Regions from separate parts of the Cryobacterium sp. TMT2-15-1 genome, predicted to be linked through region 1. Evidence: predicted binding sites of a transcription regulator. Region 1 holds the regulator's gene; each other region holds the start of a gene.
What was found. Region 1 encodes LexA, which represses DNA repair genes until DNA is damaged. Its sites were predicted from a motif close to TCGAACANNTGTTCGA; they were not measured.
Positions count from the first base shown of each region.

Region 2: the regulator LexA is predicted to act here: its motif matches at 2,072-2,087, upstream of E3O62_RS17525 (DUF222 domain-containing protein).
Region 3: the regulator LexA is predicted to act here: its motif matches at 2,112-2,127, upstream of E3O62_RS06545 (HNH endonuclease signature motif containing protein).
Region 4: the regulator LexA is predicted to act here: its motif matches at 1,422-1,437, upstream of E3O62_RS05390 (HNH endonuclease signature motif containing protein).

Region 1 covers NZ_SOGD01000034.1:31,431-34,978, reverse strand. The annotation lists gene metE (5-methyltetrahydropteroyltriglutamate--homocysteine S-methyltransferase) at 1-1,053, shown strand, start outside; gene lexA (transcriptional repressor LexA) at 1,261-1,965, opposite strand; gene E3O62_RS09460 (LysM peptidoglycan-binding domain-containing protein) at 2,249-2,605, shown strand; gene E3O62_RS09455 (histidinol-phosphate transaminase) at 2,646-3,548, shown strand, end outside.
Region 2 covers NZ_SOGD01000029.1:75,736-79,283, forward strand. The annotation lists gene E3O62_RS06700 (bifunctional diguanylate cyclase/phosphodiesterase) at 1-442, shown strand, start outside; gene E3O62_RS17520 (DUF222 domain-containing protein) at 479-1,174, opposite strand; gene E3O62_RS17525 (DUF222 domain-containing protein) at 1,175-2,008, opposite strand; gene E3O62_RS06715 (hypothetical protein) at 2,182-2,517, shown strand; gene E3O62_RS06720 (hypothetical protein) at 2,539-2,955, shown strand; gene E3O62_RS06725 (GspE/PulE family protein) at 3,225-3,548, shown strand, end outside.
Region 3 covers NZ_SOGD01000029.1:38,300-41,847, reverse strand. The annotation lists gene E3O62_RS06560 (acyl-CoA dehydrogenase family protein) at 1-351, opposite strand, end outside; gene E3O62_RS06555 (TetR/AcrR family transcriptional regulator) at 506-1,249, opposite strand; partial or broken gene E3O62_RS06550 (IS982 family transposase) at 1,587-2,056, opposite strand; gene E3O62_RS06545 (HNH endonuclease signature motif containing protein) at 2,193-3,548, shown strand, end outside.
Region 4 covers NZ_SOGD01000022.1:134,106-137,653, forward strand. The annotation lists gene E3O62_RS05380 (hypothetical protein) at 1-1,013, shown strand, start outside; gene E3O62_RS05385 (DUF3117 domain-containing protein) at 1,077-1,253, shown strand; gene E3O62_RS05390 (HNH endonuclease signature motif containing protein) at 1,446-2,978, shown strand; gene E3O62_RS05395 (O-methyltransferase) at 3,137-3,548, opposite strand, start outside.

The DNA.
Region 1 (3,548 bases):
GCAGCCCGAGTGGCAGCCCAGGAGATTGCCCTCGGGCTGCCGTTCCTGCCGACAACCACGATCGGATCCTTCCCGCAGACCGGGGACATCCGTCGGGCCAGAGCGCAGCTGGTACGGGGGGTGCTGAGCACCGCGGACTACCGGGACCTGATGCGCGCCGAAATCCGTCGCGTCGTCGCGCTGCAGGAGGACATCGGCCTCGACGTGATCGTGCACGGGGAGCCGGAACGCAACGACATGGTGCAGTACTTCGCCGAGAACCTTGACGGATTCGCGGTCACCGAGAACGGTTGGGTGCAGTCCTACGGCAGCCGGTGCGTGCGCCCGTCGATCCTCTGGGGTGACGTGTCCCGACCGCGGCCCATCACGGTCGAGTGGTCAGCGTTCACGCAGGGTCTGACGCCCAAGCCCGTCAAGGGGATGCTCACCGGTCCGGTCACGATCCTCGCGTGGTCGTTCGTGCGCGACGACCAGCCGCTCGGCGAGACGGCCAGGCAGGTGGCCCTGGCCCTGCGGGACGAGATCGCCGACCTGGAGACGGCCGGCATTCAGATCGTCCAGGTCGACGAGCCCGCGCTGCGGGAGCTGCTGCCGCTGAAGCAGAAGGACCAGGCGGAATACCTCGACTGGTCGGTGGGGTCCTTCCGCCTGGCGACGGCCGGTGCGGCCGCGGCCACCCAGATCCACACCCACCTCTGCTACTCGGAGTTCGGGGTGGTCATCGACGCGATCCGCAACCTGGACGCGGATGTGACCAGCATCGAGGCGGCACGCTCTCGCATGGAGGTGGTGGGCGATATCCGGTCCCAGGGCTTCGACCACGGTATCGGCCCGGGAGTGTGGGACATCCACTCGCCGCGTGTGCCGAGCGTGGCCGAACTCACCGACCTGCTCGAGCGCGCCGCGGCGGCCATCCCGGCCATCCGGCTCTGGGTGAACCCCGACTGCGGCCTCAAAACCCGCGGCTACGCCGAAACCGTCCAGTCCCTGCACAACATGCTCGCTGCGACCCGCATCCTCCGCGCCCGCCTGACCTCCTCCGTTTCCGCCTGACCCTGCCTCCACCCACACAAAAGCCGGGCACGACACCAAAACCAGTGTTCGTGCCCGGCCCACAAGACCCGGCCCACAAGACCCGGCCCATAAGGCCCGACCGAAACAACCATGGTGACTCAACACACGCGCGTCACCACGACGTTGGTCGAAACCGGCGAGATCAAGAGTCGGCCTGAAGTGCTAATGAACTTCAGTGCTGTTGCCCTAAACCGACCGCAGCACGGCCACAACCTTCCCCAGAATCTCGGCGTGATCGCCGACGATGGGTTCGAAGTTGGTGTTGCGGGGCAGTAGCCAGGTGTGCCCGTCGCGCTGGCGGAAGACCTTGACGGTTGCCTCGTTGTCGAGCATGGCAGCAACGATTTCACCGTTTTCGGCGGTCTTCTGCTGCCGCACGACGACCCAGTCGCCGTCCATGATGGCGGCGTCGATCATCGATTCGCCCGACACCTTGAGCATAAACAGGTCGCCCTTCCCCACCAGCTGGCGGGGCAGCGGGAAAATCTCGTCGATCTGCTGTTCGGCGGTGATCGGGATGCCGGCGGCGATGCGACCGACGAGCGGAACCATGGCGGCGTCGCCGACCTGCACTCCGGTGTGGAAACTTTCCGAGGCTCCGGCCGTCGTGTCTTCGGGCGACTGCGGAATCTCGATGAGCACCTCCAGCGCTCGGGGGCGGTTCGGGTCACGGCGGAGGTAACCGCTCAGTTCCAACTGGTTGAGCTGGTGGGTGACGCTCGACAGTGACGACAGGCCGACGGCGTCGCCGATCTCCCGCATGCTCGGCGGATAGCCGCGTTGGCTGACCGAGCGTTGGATGACGTCAAGGATGGCGAGCTGCTTCTCGCTGAGGCTCTTGCGCCGTCTGGTGCCGCCCTTGTCGCGGGGACCGCTGGTGTTCTGTGCCACGTTCGTCGCTCCTCGTTGTGATTGATGCGCTGGCGGCACGCATCGAATGCCGCCGATTCACGCGAATGTCGGGGGTGCCTGATTGAGTGTCAATCAACAATCGAAACTGTATCCGCGTTGAGGCCATTAAACAAACATGTATTCGAGTGGGTCGGGATGAATATTTCAGAAACTACCGAAAAAAGCTTGATTGTTCGAATAATCGAATATACATTCGGAACATAAGTTCGTATCCGGCTCTCCCGGCCGAGAGTCGGATGTAGCTTCTCACAGGAGGTATGACATGAGCACTGCACTTGAACGAGGCGTCCCCATCACGACCGGACGCACCCGGCTCCGACTCACCCGGCGCGGTCGCGTCGTTTTCACGTGCCTGGCTGCCTTTCCGCTCGTGGCCGTGGCTCTGGCCGTCGCCCTCAACGGAGGCATTGCCGCCGCCGAGAACTCGACCGTCGGTCGCGTGGCCACGGCCTTCGACTACGTCACCATCAAGTCGGGGCAGTCGCTCTGGCAACTTGCCGAGACAATTGCGCCCACGGCCGATCCGCGCGAGGTGATCGCCGAGATTGTGAGCCTCAACCAGCTGCCGTCCGACAGCGTGCAGCCCGGTCAGCGGCTGGCGCTTCCGAACGACCTGTGAACTACCCGCAACGAGTCCCCGCCGGTCTCACCCCGGTAACATGGGGGGAGTGACCAGTCTCAACGATCTGCCCCTTCGCGATAATCTGCGCGGACTCACCCCCTACGGGGCGCCGCAGTTGCACGTGCCGGTGGCTCTCAACGTGAATGAGAACACCCACGGCATCCCGGCTGAGGTGGCGCAGGACATCGTGGCGGCGTTGGCCGTGGCGGTCACGACCGTGAACCGATACCCCGATCGGGAGTTCACCGAGCTGCGGGATTCCCTCGCCCGTTATCTCGGTCACGGCCTCACTCGAAAGAACATCTGGGCCGCCAACGGATCCAACGAGGTTCTTCAGCAAGTGCTGCAGGCCTTCGGCGGCCCGGGTCGGTCCGTTCTCGGCTTCGCACCGACCTACTCCATGTACCCTTTGCTCGCCTCCGGCACCGGTACCCGCTGGATCGCGGGCGGTCGTGACGCCGAGTTCGAACTCTCCCCGGCAACGGCGGTGGAGTGGGTCGACCGGGTTGCCCCTGACCTCGTCTTCCTCTGCTCGCCGAACAACCCCACCGGCACGCCCCTGTCCCTGGAGACGATCGCGGCCGTCTACGACGCGACCGACGGCATCGTCGTCGTCGACGAGGCATACGCCGAGTTCGGGACGGATGACGCGCCGACCGCCCTGAGCCTGCTGCCCGGCCGGGAGCGCCTGCTGGTGTCCCGCACCATGAGCAAGGCGTTCGCCTTCGCGGGTGTGCGCGTCGGCTATCTGGCCGCCGATCCCGCCGTGACGGATGCCCTCCGCCTGGTTCGTCTGCCCTACCACCTGTCCGCGCTCACCCAGGCTGCCGCGGTCGCCGCCCTCGTCCACACGCCCGCGATGCTCGCCATGGTCGACGACATCCGCGGGCAGCGGGACCGCATCGTGAGCGAACTGGCCCGGCTTGGCTACTCTCCGCTG
Region 2 (3,548 bases), on a different contig from region 1:
TGACGTCGTCAAGCGGGCCCTCGCCGAGTCGGGTCTGCCGCCGGAACAGCTCTGGCTGGAGCTGACCGAGAGTGCGGTGCTCGACGCCATCGATTCCGCGGCTCGGACCTTCCAGGAGCTGCGTAACCTGGGCGTGCGGCTGGCCATCGACGACTTCGGCACGGGGTATTCATCTTTCACCCACCTGCGCGCGTTCACGGTTGACCTGCTCAAGATCGACCTGACGTTCATTCGCGACGTCGAGAGCTCCGATCACGATCGCGCGATCGTGGAGGGAATCCTGCGGCTGGCCGATTCCCTGAACCTGGATGTCGTCGCCGAGGGCATCGAGACGACGAGCCAGCGGGACCTGCTGCAGAAAATGGGGTGCCGCTACGGCCAGGGCTACCTCTTCTCGAAGCCCGCCCCAACCGCGTCCCCCGCCCTCCTCCTCGCCCCCTGACGCGCCCCTGCCCGTGACGCTGGTCGAGCCCAAGAGCTACAGCGCTGCCCGCTTGCTCGGCAGTGCCACCAGCGTCTGCTCCGGATCTACCTCGACCGGTGGCCTAAGCCAGTACTGCGTTCCGGTGCGGCTGATCGTCCAGTGCTGGTTGTGCAGCAGCAGGTGGTGGGGATGGCAGAGGAGTACCCCGTCGGCAAGGTCCGTACATCCGTTGTTTTTGAGCCACTCGTTGACGTGATGGGCCTCAGTCCACGCCGGTGGCCGGTCGCAGTCGATCCAGAGGCATCCGCCGTCACGAACCCCCATTGCGACCCGCTGTGCCTCGGTGAAGAGCCGTTCGTCACGGCCGACATCGATGATCTGGCCGTCCGCGTCGAACTTGATGCCGCGGGTGCCGGTGTCGCAGAGGAGTCGGTCGATGGTCTCCTGCGAGATGGGGACCGGGTTGCCCTCGATCTGCCCGTGAGCGGCCCCTTCGGCGGGTTCGACGGGCCCAGATTCGCCCGTTTCAGTCTGGACGGTCGTCGGCGCCGGCCCGGTCTGGCCCTGCTGCCCGGTCTGACCGGTCTGACCGGCCTGGCCACCTTTCAATGCCTTCTCGGTCACGATCACGCGCACCGAGGGGCGGCGGCCGCCGAAGACCCGGCCCGGGTCGGCCTCGCCGGCGATCTTGAGCAGCTGCACGAGGGAGTCCGCGGCGATCTGTTCGGTCGTGCGGGGGTCGCCTTGCATCTACTTTGCCCAGGCTGCGCGGTCCGGGTCCACGAACCGTACCCCGCCGCGGCGGGGGCTGGTGATGGAGTCGAAGGTGGAGAGCACGAACTCGCCGTCTTCGGGGGCAAACAGCCCGCTGAGTCGTACGTTGCCGTTGCCCAGCCGGTAGACCCGCAGGTAGCGGTCGTCGTGGGACTGCTTCTCGCGGGCGGCAATGCCGGCCTCATCGAGCCGGTCGCGCATCCGTCTCGCCTGCTTGAACACCTGATCGGCATTCAGCGACGACACCTCCGCCAGGAGCGCTTCCAGCGCCACCGCGAGCTTCTCGGCGGTGACCGAGGTATCGATTTGGCCGAGCCCCGCGCGAATCGACTCGGCCGCGTCGACGGAGAGGGTGCCGGCGGTGACGGCCCGGGCGATCGGCGCCTGCCACGGCACCTTCGCGGCGAGCTGGGCGAGCTGGGCGACCTCGGCGGCATCGGTGTGGGGCGAGGAGAGCGCCGCCTCGACGAGCCTGTCGGCCGCCTCGGCATCGGCTATCATCGTGCCGACCGCGACCAGCTTGTACGCGTCGCCCTTCGACGAGCCGGTCGAGTTCTGGATCAGGGCCTCCGGGGAGAGGTACCCCTGCTGCGCCGCCAAACCCGAGTGCCCGAGCTCCGGTCGGGAACGTTCGGCGATGGTCGCCGCCATCCAGGCGGCATAGGTATCGACGAGACGGCGGATCGAAGCGATTCGCTTCTGACCGGCCAACACCTCGGCATCAGGAAGGGCCGAGAAGTCAGCGCATGACGAGCCCAGCAGGGCCACGGCATCGGCCGCCTGCCTGAGGTCATCCGCGAGGTTGGACATGTTAAAAGAATACCTCAACTCGCACCCAGTGTCGAGAGTTACTCACATAATTATAGAGAATAATCGAACTTATCTCTGAGCAACTTCGGCCGCTCCGAAGCCGTGCAAGGTCGCCGGTTGCCTCAATGGAGACCCCGGCTATAGTGGAGGGCACAACCTCGGAGTATGCGCCGATGAGTCCAGAGAATGCGGCCGAGAACGAGAACGGCACCGGGCCTGAGCCCCCGACGTCGGGCCGGCCGGCCGCCGGTCGCCGGGCCTGGATCGGGCTGGCCGTCCTCGGAGCCGCACTCCTCGTGATCCTCGTGGTGGCAGTGGTCTGGCGGGACGGCGAAGGTTTCCCGGGCGCAGGCGAGACCACCGGATCCGGCACCGTGACGCCCGCCCCGACCAACCCACCCACCGCTACAGGTTCTCCGACCACCACCACGCCCCCGGCAACCCTCAAGCCGACGCAATCCGAACCCGGGCAGACCGCGGCGCCGGGCGTTCCACGTCCGACCGCGTGAACGTAGCTCTACAGCCCGACCATGGTCGAGGCGCTCGGCGACCTGACCCTGAAGCCCTTCTGGAGCCGGGACCCGGATGCCGGCGTGTCCCACGGCACCGACGACGCCGAGCTGCGCGTCCAGATCGACACTCTCGACCACCTGACCTGCGTCTGGGCGAGCCCGTACGGGGGATCCGACACCGGGATCATCACCACCGTGGTCTGGGTGACCCGGGGAGAGAGCGCCGCGGTGGAGGCCCGGCTCGTCGCAAACGGACTGGAGTGCTTCACCCAGTCGGAGGGCCGCCGCTGCGTCATCCAGACGAACACGGCAGACGGCGCTTTCGGTGAGTCCCACTTTCTGAGGGGCGGCATCTGGCTCGCCACGAAGTACACGAATGCCGGCCCGCTGGGATACACACAGAACATCATCGACAACCTTTGGATGGGTGTCTAGACCGTCTCAAGCAGGCCGAGACCGCCCCGGGCATCGCCCAGCAGCGGCCGCATTCCGCCTGCCGCTCCGCGGGCAGCAACCGTGTCGATGCCGTGTCGACACCGGTCGATACCGTGTCGATGTCGGGTCGAAGCCCCGCCCCGTTAGGATCACTGAACAGAGGCATTTTTTTGAACCGTGTCCCCCCTCATTGTGGGTCTGGCCGGATTCCGTGCCCCCGAGATAGCGTTATCCGTTACTTACTTACCGAGCCTGTTCGAGAGGATCGCGTGGCCAGCCTCACCGAAATCTTGATCCTGCACGGTCTGCTGCCGATCGAGGAGCTCGACCACCTGATGGCCGGCGACCCCGCCGATGAGAGCGCCGTCCGCGCCCTCGTCGCCAAGGGCGTCATCACCGAGGTACAGTTCGCCAAGGCTCGGGCCCAGCAGGCCAACCTGCCCTTCGTCGAGCTGATCGACTACCCGGTCGATCGCCTCGCCGTGGCTCTCGTTCCGGTGGCCGTCTGCAAACGCCACGAAGTGCTCCCGATCGCCGTCGACGACGGCCGCCTCATCCTCGCCATGGTCGACCCCGGCAACGTCTTCGCCGTC
Region 3 (3,548 bases), on a different contig from region 1:
GCTGCCGAACAGGGCGATGCTGCGCAGGGCCAGCCCGCCCTGCACGGCGACCACGGTACCCATAGAGCCATCGCCGCGGGAGATCTCCATGTTGACGAGCCCGGCCGCGAGCGGCGACATGGGGCTCAGTCCGGGGCCGACGACACCGTCGGTGAGGAGGTCGAGCTCGCCGAGTCTTCGGGCCAGGTGCAGCGGGTAGTCGGCTTTGTCCCACGCGGTCGTCAACTCGTCCAGCGACTCGGTGGCGAAATTGCGGGCGCGGTCCCAGAAGGCCCGGTCAGCTTCAGGTACGTCGGCGAATACGCCGTAGTAATCGGTGTCGAGGGGCCTGGATACGTCGTAGTCGGGCACGGTTTCCCTTTCGTGGAGGACAGCGAAGTCGGGCAGGCCTGATCGGCTGATGTCGTCCGGCACCAGGGAATGAATTCCCTCGTGCGCCGGTCAGAAAAATGCCCAGGTACAAGTTCTATCTGACACTCAGTCCCAGGTCAAGTGATACTGAGTCTCAGCAGGAGTGCGTCTGGGCGCGCAGCCGCTCCTCGATGGCGCGGGCCAGTTCGGTGGGATCCGTGGCGGCCGGGAATACGGCGACGACCACGTCGCCCGCGGGTCGCGCCTCGGGACCTGGCGCCGCGGCATCCAGATGGAATAGCCGTCGCACCTCGGTGAGTTCGGCGGCCAGCGAATACGGGCCGACGCTGTCCGTCGCCCGGATCAAGCGCCGCAGCACGAAGTTGTGGGTGGCCGTCACGGCGGCCGCGAAGCGGATGGCAGTCAGGGGCGGCACACCCGGCACGGTGCTGCGCAGGTAGCTGGCGAACATCCGTTCATACCGGATCGCCATGATGGTCTCCCGGTCCCGGAGCACGGGGGTCTCCCGCAGGACCCGGTCCCGGATGCGCACGATCTCCAGACGCTCGCGGAACCGCTCGAAGACCATGGCGGCGGCCTCGCACACGGCCAGCCAGGGATCCGAATGCGTCGCAGCGAAGTGCTCGTCGATGCGGGCGACCAGCTCGTCGTGGTCGGCGAAGATCACGTCGTCCTTGGACCGGAACTGCCGGAAGAAGGTGCTGCGCGAGACCCCGGCCGCCTCGGCGATGTCCACGGTGCTCGTGGCCTCATAACCGTGCTCCTGGAACAGGCGAACCGCGATGTCGGCAACCTCGACCCGCGAGAGCGGTCGCTGGGGCCCGGGCGGCTCGGCAGGCCGGGAGGATTCGGCGGATGCGGCAGGCAGGTCTGACATGGTCAGGCGAAATTATCATGGAACACGCAGGACCGGATGCCCCGCGCGGGCCGGTCATTTCGTGTCCGGATCGGCAGCGCCTCCGTCATCTCGGTTCTGGTCGCGGCAACCAAATCGGAGTAATGTCGCCGTCACGGTCAATGAGGGCCTGTCGTCCCCACGAAAGAGAGCGCTCCATAGATGGACTTCAATCCCGAATGCCGCCAGCGCGCGTGCGCCGGACACATGCGAACTCGGGCCGTCACAACCGACACCCTGGCCGATGAAGAGATCTGGTTCCAGTGCGACGTGTGCGGCTGCGAGAAGCACTTGACTAACCTCAGGGACTGAGTGAGTCTCAATGGTCGTAGGCGATGAGGGGTCGTTTGTTGGGGCTTCCGAGGAGCCAGGTGTGCCAGTTTCTGTCTGCGTGGGCGATTGGTCGGCCGGCGACGCGGGAGTAAAGGCCCGGGATGGTGCGTGCGCCGTGGACTTCTAGGGCGAGTTGGCCTTTGCGGGTGTCGAAGTCCAACTCGACCCACTGGCGCATTCCGCCGAGTTTGCCGAAGCGTTTCTTCTCGTCCTTGCGGTCGGGTCGGATCAGGTGCGCGCCGAGTTCGTTGGTGGTGAACCCCTCGAACTCGCGGCCGGCGAACCCTTTATCGCCGATGATGACTTGGCCCTGCTGGATCAGGTGTCGGTCATGGCGGAGCATGGCGTGGGCAGGGACTTGCCGCAGGGCACCGGGGTGGTGTCGATTAGCCGCATGATCTCGCCCCAGGACGGGGTATCCCGGGCCAGTTCGGTGATCATTGCGGAGAGGTTAGGACTCACTCATCTCGGGCGCCCGCGACTCTGGAAGCGCCGAACAGGTCGGATTTGGTGGTATATACTTTCGAATTCTACTTCTCCACAACCTGATATAGTCTCATCTCTGTGTCTGATTCCTGATAAACTCGGTCTTGTGAACAACTTCACCAAAACCCTCGCACCGGATGCCGCGCCCGGCCCGTCCGGCGCGGCGCGGGCGGTCACACTGGTGCACGATTTCGCGGCGGAACTCGGGGAGTTCCTGCGGTGCTCGGCGGTGCGCGGCTTCGACGACGACGGCCTCCTGCAGGTGACCACGGCGGTCGAGGTCCTCGGCCGGCAGGTCGACTCGTTGCGGGTGGCGGCCGCGGGCGAGGTCACGGACCGGTGCCGGCCCGAGCTCGGCACCGGGCAGCTCTCGGCGAAGCGGGGCTGCCGCACCGCCGGAGAACTACTCGAGCGCCTGACGCTCGTCTCCGGGCCGGCCGCGGGGCGACGGATGCGGTTGGGCACGCAGCTGCGCACCGGCCGCTCCCTGGGTGGCGAAGCGCTGCCGCCCACCTTCCCCGCCACGGCCATCGGCCTGGCCACCGGGGCGATCGGCGTCGACACGGCCGACGCGATCCTCACCGCGTTGACGCCGACGCTGCGGTGCACCGACCTGGAATCGGTGCAGGCCGCGGAGAGCGAGCTGGTCGCCTCGGCCACCGGCACCAGCTCTGAAACCCCGGTGCCGGCGTCGGCGGATGAGATCCGGTTGCAGGGTGCGGTCTGGAGGGCCGTGCTCGCGCCCGACGGGTCCCGGCCCGACGACCACGCCCTGATGGTGCGCGGGATCCGGCTCGGCCGCGAACGCGACGGCATCGTGCCGGTCTCGGGGGCGTTGATGCCCGAGATCGCGGGCAGGCTACGCCGCCTCTTCGACGCGTACCTGTCGCCGAAGAGCGCCCCGGTCGCCTTCCACACCGCGGAAGAAGCCGACGCCGAGCGGGAGCAGGCGCCGCTCGAACGCGACGACCGTACGCCCGACCAGCGGCGCCACGACGTGCTCGCCGTGATCCTCGACGTTGCCTCCCGGGCCGGGGAGGCCCCGACCATCGGCGGCGCCCCGGCCACGGTCCTGGTCAGTGTGCGGGAACAGGACCTGAACGCAGACTTCAGTCAGGGCCGCGGCGTCGGCTGGATCGACGGCGTCGACACCCCGATCTCGATCAGCGCCGTCACAGACCTGATCAGCAACGGCGGACAACAGAAAGTCGTCATCACCGACGAGGGACGCATCATCGCCCTCGGCTCACCCGAACGGTGCTTCACCGCCGCGCAACGCCGGACGATCCAACTCCGCGACGGCACCTGCATCATCCCCGGCTGCAAAACCCCGGCCGGGATGACCGAGATCCACCACGCGATCCCGCACTCCGAGGGCGGACCGACGCACACCGACAACGGCGTCTGTCTCTGCTGGTGGCACCACCGCTACCTCGCCGCCTCCGGCTGGGTGATCCGGATG
Region 4 (3,548 bases), on a different contig from region 1:
GGGACGCCCGGTGGTACAACATCGTCGCCGTCGGGGGCTACCCGTCGACACTGCCGCTCACCGCCGGCGGGGACATCGCGGAGAACGCCTGGGCCTTCATGCCCGGTTACCCGGTGGTCGTGCGCCTGCTGATGCTGCTCAGCGGACAGCCGTGGGCACCCGTGGCCGTATTCGTGTCCCTGGCCGCCAGCCTCGGCGCCGCCCTGCTGTTCTACCGGCTGATGCGCAGAATACAGGACTCCGGGACGGCGTTGTTCGCGGTGGTGCTGTTCTGTGTGGCCCCGCTGTCGCCCGTGCTGCAGTTCGGTTATGCCGAGTCGCTGTACCTCTTCCTGCTCACGTTGGCACTTCTCCTGCTGCTCGAGCGGCGGTATGCGCTGCTGTTCCCGGTGATCGCCGTGATGGCGCTGACCCGGCCCAGCGGCCTGGCCTTCGCGCTCGCCCTGGGGCTGCACGTTGTGCACCGCTGGCTTGCCCGGACACACGACCCGTTTTCGGTGCGCGAACGGTTGCTGGCGTCATCCGTTGCCGTGTTCAGCGGCATCTCCGGCCTGGTTTGGCCGGCCATCGCCTGGATCGCCACGGGGTCGATCACGGCCTACACCGACACCGAGCTGGCCTGGCGGTCGGCCTACATCGGTTATCAGGAGCTCGTTCCGTTCACCGCCTGGTTCCAGGGCGGTGTCTGGTGGCTCGGGATGCCGCTGGGCCTCGTCGTTGTCTCGGGGCTCATCCTGGCGTTCGGCCTGACCCTGTTGCTGCCGGCGGTGCGCCGACTGGGCGCGGACCTGCGGTTCTGGCTGGCCAGCTACGGCCTCTACCTGCTGGCGGTGTTTTTCCCGCAGTCGAGCACCTTCCGCCTGCTGATGCCGATGTTTCCGTTGTTGGGTGCCGTGGCTCAGCCGCGGAGCGCGGTTTACCGGGTGGGCATCGTGCTGCTGTTCATCGCCGGCCAGTGGGGCTGGCTCCTGCTGTGCTGGGGGGTCGACGGAGCGGACTGGACACCTCCCTAATTACAGTCTCAGCCCGTAATGGCAGATAATAGAAGTTCAGACGAATGAATGGAAGGGGAGTTCATGGCGGCCATGAAGCCAAGGACCGGAGACGGGCCAATGGAGGCTGTAAAAGAGGGGCGCCTCATCATCGTGCGTGTTCCGCTCGAAGGTGGAGGCCGACTTGTCGTCTCTGTGAACGACGCTGAAGCCAAAGAGCTTCACGACGCCCTCGCCGGTGTAGTCCAGCCGACCGTATAGTTCCAGGATCGGCCGCGCAGCTCAGGCTGTGCGGCCGATCTTTTTTCGGACTCAAGCGGATGAGTTTCCCGTGGACAGCCGTCGCACCTCCGCCCCCCTGTCACCGAATTGATTAGAACAGGCAGACGAAACTCAACCGATATTCTGCCACAGCCATTGACTCCAACTTAGAACGTGCCTACGATATAAAGCATGGCTGGGGCCCCCACTCCGTACCACCCCACCGCCTTACCGCAGGCGGTGCTCTCGCTCGTGCGGCAGTTGCAGCAGGTGCGTGACGTGGCCGCGGCCGTGCTGGATTCGGTGTCTTTTTCGCTCTTGGGTGAGGCGGACGCGATGATGGTGCTGGGCATGGTCGAAGACCTCGGCCGTCGGGTCGATGCGGCCAGGGTTGCTTCTGCCGCTGATATTTCGGTGCGGTGCCGCCGTATCCTGGGTCAGGAGTCCCTGGCGTATAAGAACGGGGCGAGTAGCGGCATCGGCCTGATCATCCGGCTGAGCCGCGTCTCGTCGCGTGAGGCGAACCGGCGGGTGCGTCTGGGTGAGAACGTGACCGCGCGCCGGGCGGGCACCAGCATGTTGGCGCCCTACTACCCGGCCGTGGCCGGCGCCCTCACCGCCGGGGACCTCGGCGTGGACGCGGCCGAGTACATCGTCACGGCCCTCGACCAGGTCGCGGCCCGCGTCGCGCCCGACGACCTCGGCACCGCCGAACGTGCCCTGGTGGCCAGTGCGACCGGCGCCCTCACTGAGGAAACCCGCGGGCTGCCCGGGGAGGGGTTCGCGTTTCCCGCGGACCTGGTGCGGGGTATGGCGGGGCAGTGGCAGGCCCGCCTCGATCCCGACGGCACCGCCCCGAACGAGCCCGTCGCCGAGGCCCGCAGCACTGTGGGGTTCGGGCTCTTCCGTGACGGTCTCTACCCGCTCCGCGGCGGCGTCACCGCGGAACTCCGCGGCATCATGAACGCCCTCTTCGACACGTATCTCTCCGCGCACGCGGCGCCCGCATTCCCCACGGCCGAAGAACAAGCGCGCATGGCTTCAGGCCAGCTGATCCCGGGGGCGGAGGCGGTGGCCCTCAGCGACGACCGTGACGGTGGTCAGAAACGCGCCGACATCCTCCGCGGTGTGTTCGAAGCCGCCACCCGCGACGCGGGGACCCCGACCATGGGCGGCGCCGCCCCCACCGTGATGATCCACGTCAACCAGGCCGACCTGGCCGCCGACCAGGGGGTGGGCTGGATCGACGGCGTCGAAGCGCCCATCTCGCTGGTCAGTGTGAAGCAGGCGCTCTGCGCCGGCGGATTCCAGGAGATCCTGTTCGGCGAGAACAACGAGGTCCTTGCCCTCAGTACCGAGAACCGTTTCTTCAACCGGGCCCAACGCCGCGCCCTCGCCGCCCGCGACGGCGGCTGCACCATCCCCGGCTGCACCATCCCGGCGGCGTGGTGCGAGGTGCACCACGTCACCCCCTGGTACCGCGGCGGAAAAACCACGATCGACAACGGGGTCCTGCTGTGCTGGTACCACCACCACACTATTGACACCTCCGGCTGGCAGATCCGCATGGTGCGCGGCAAACCTGAAGTCAGGGCACCGTACTGCTACGACCCCACCCGCACCTGGCGGCCCGCCGGGGAGCACCGGGCCGGGGCTCCGGCAGGGCCTGGATCTCGGCCTGGATCGCGGCCCGGATCTCGACAAGCCCGACCAACGTCAGGGTGAGTTCCCGGGATCGGGTCACCGGTCTTGGCAGGCGCGACCGACGTCAGCTTGAGCCCCCGGCCGCGAGCGACCTGAGCCCGGTGGTCGAGGCCGTCGAAACCAGGCGGGCCATCTTCCGAACCCGACCGGCTCGACCACCGGAGGGTGTGCTCGACCGTCTAGGCGCGGAGTTTGGTGATCTGCAGCAGGCCGTCGCCCACAGGGGAGAGGGCACTGATGACTGCGGTGGACGAGGCGATGACGGTCAAGAGGGTGCGGAAGCCGGTCGCCACATCATCGCGCTGGGCCGGGTTGGCCACGCGGCCGCGCCAGAGCGCGTGGGCCACGAGCACGGTTCCGCCCGGGCGGGCCAGGCGCAGGGCATGCTCGACGTACTCGATCACGCACTGCGGATCGGCGTCGACGAACACAATGTCGTAGGAGTTCTCGTTCATGCGCGGCAGCACATCCGCTGCCCGGCCCGTGATCAGGCGTACCCGGTTCGCGGGGATGCCGGCTTCGGCGAAGTTGGCTTTGGCGTGCTGCTGGTGGTCGACCTCGGTGTCGATCGAGGTGAGGGTGGCGCCGGGG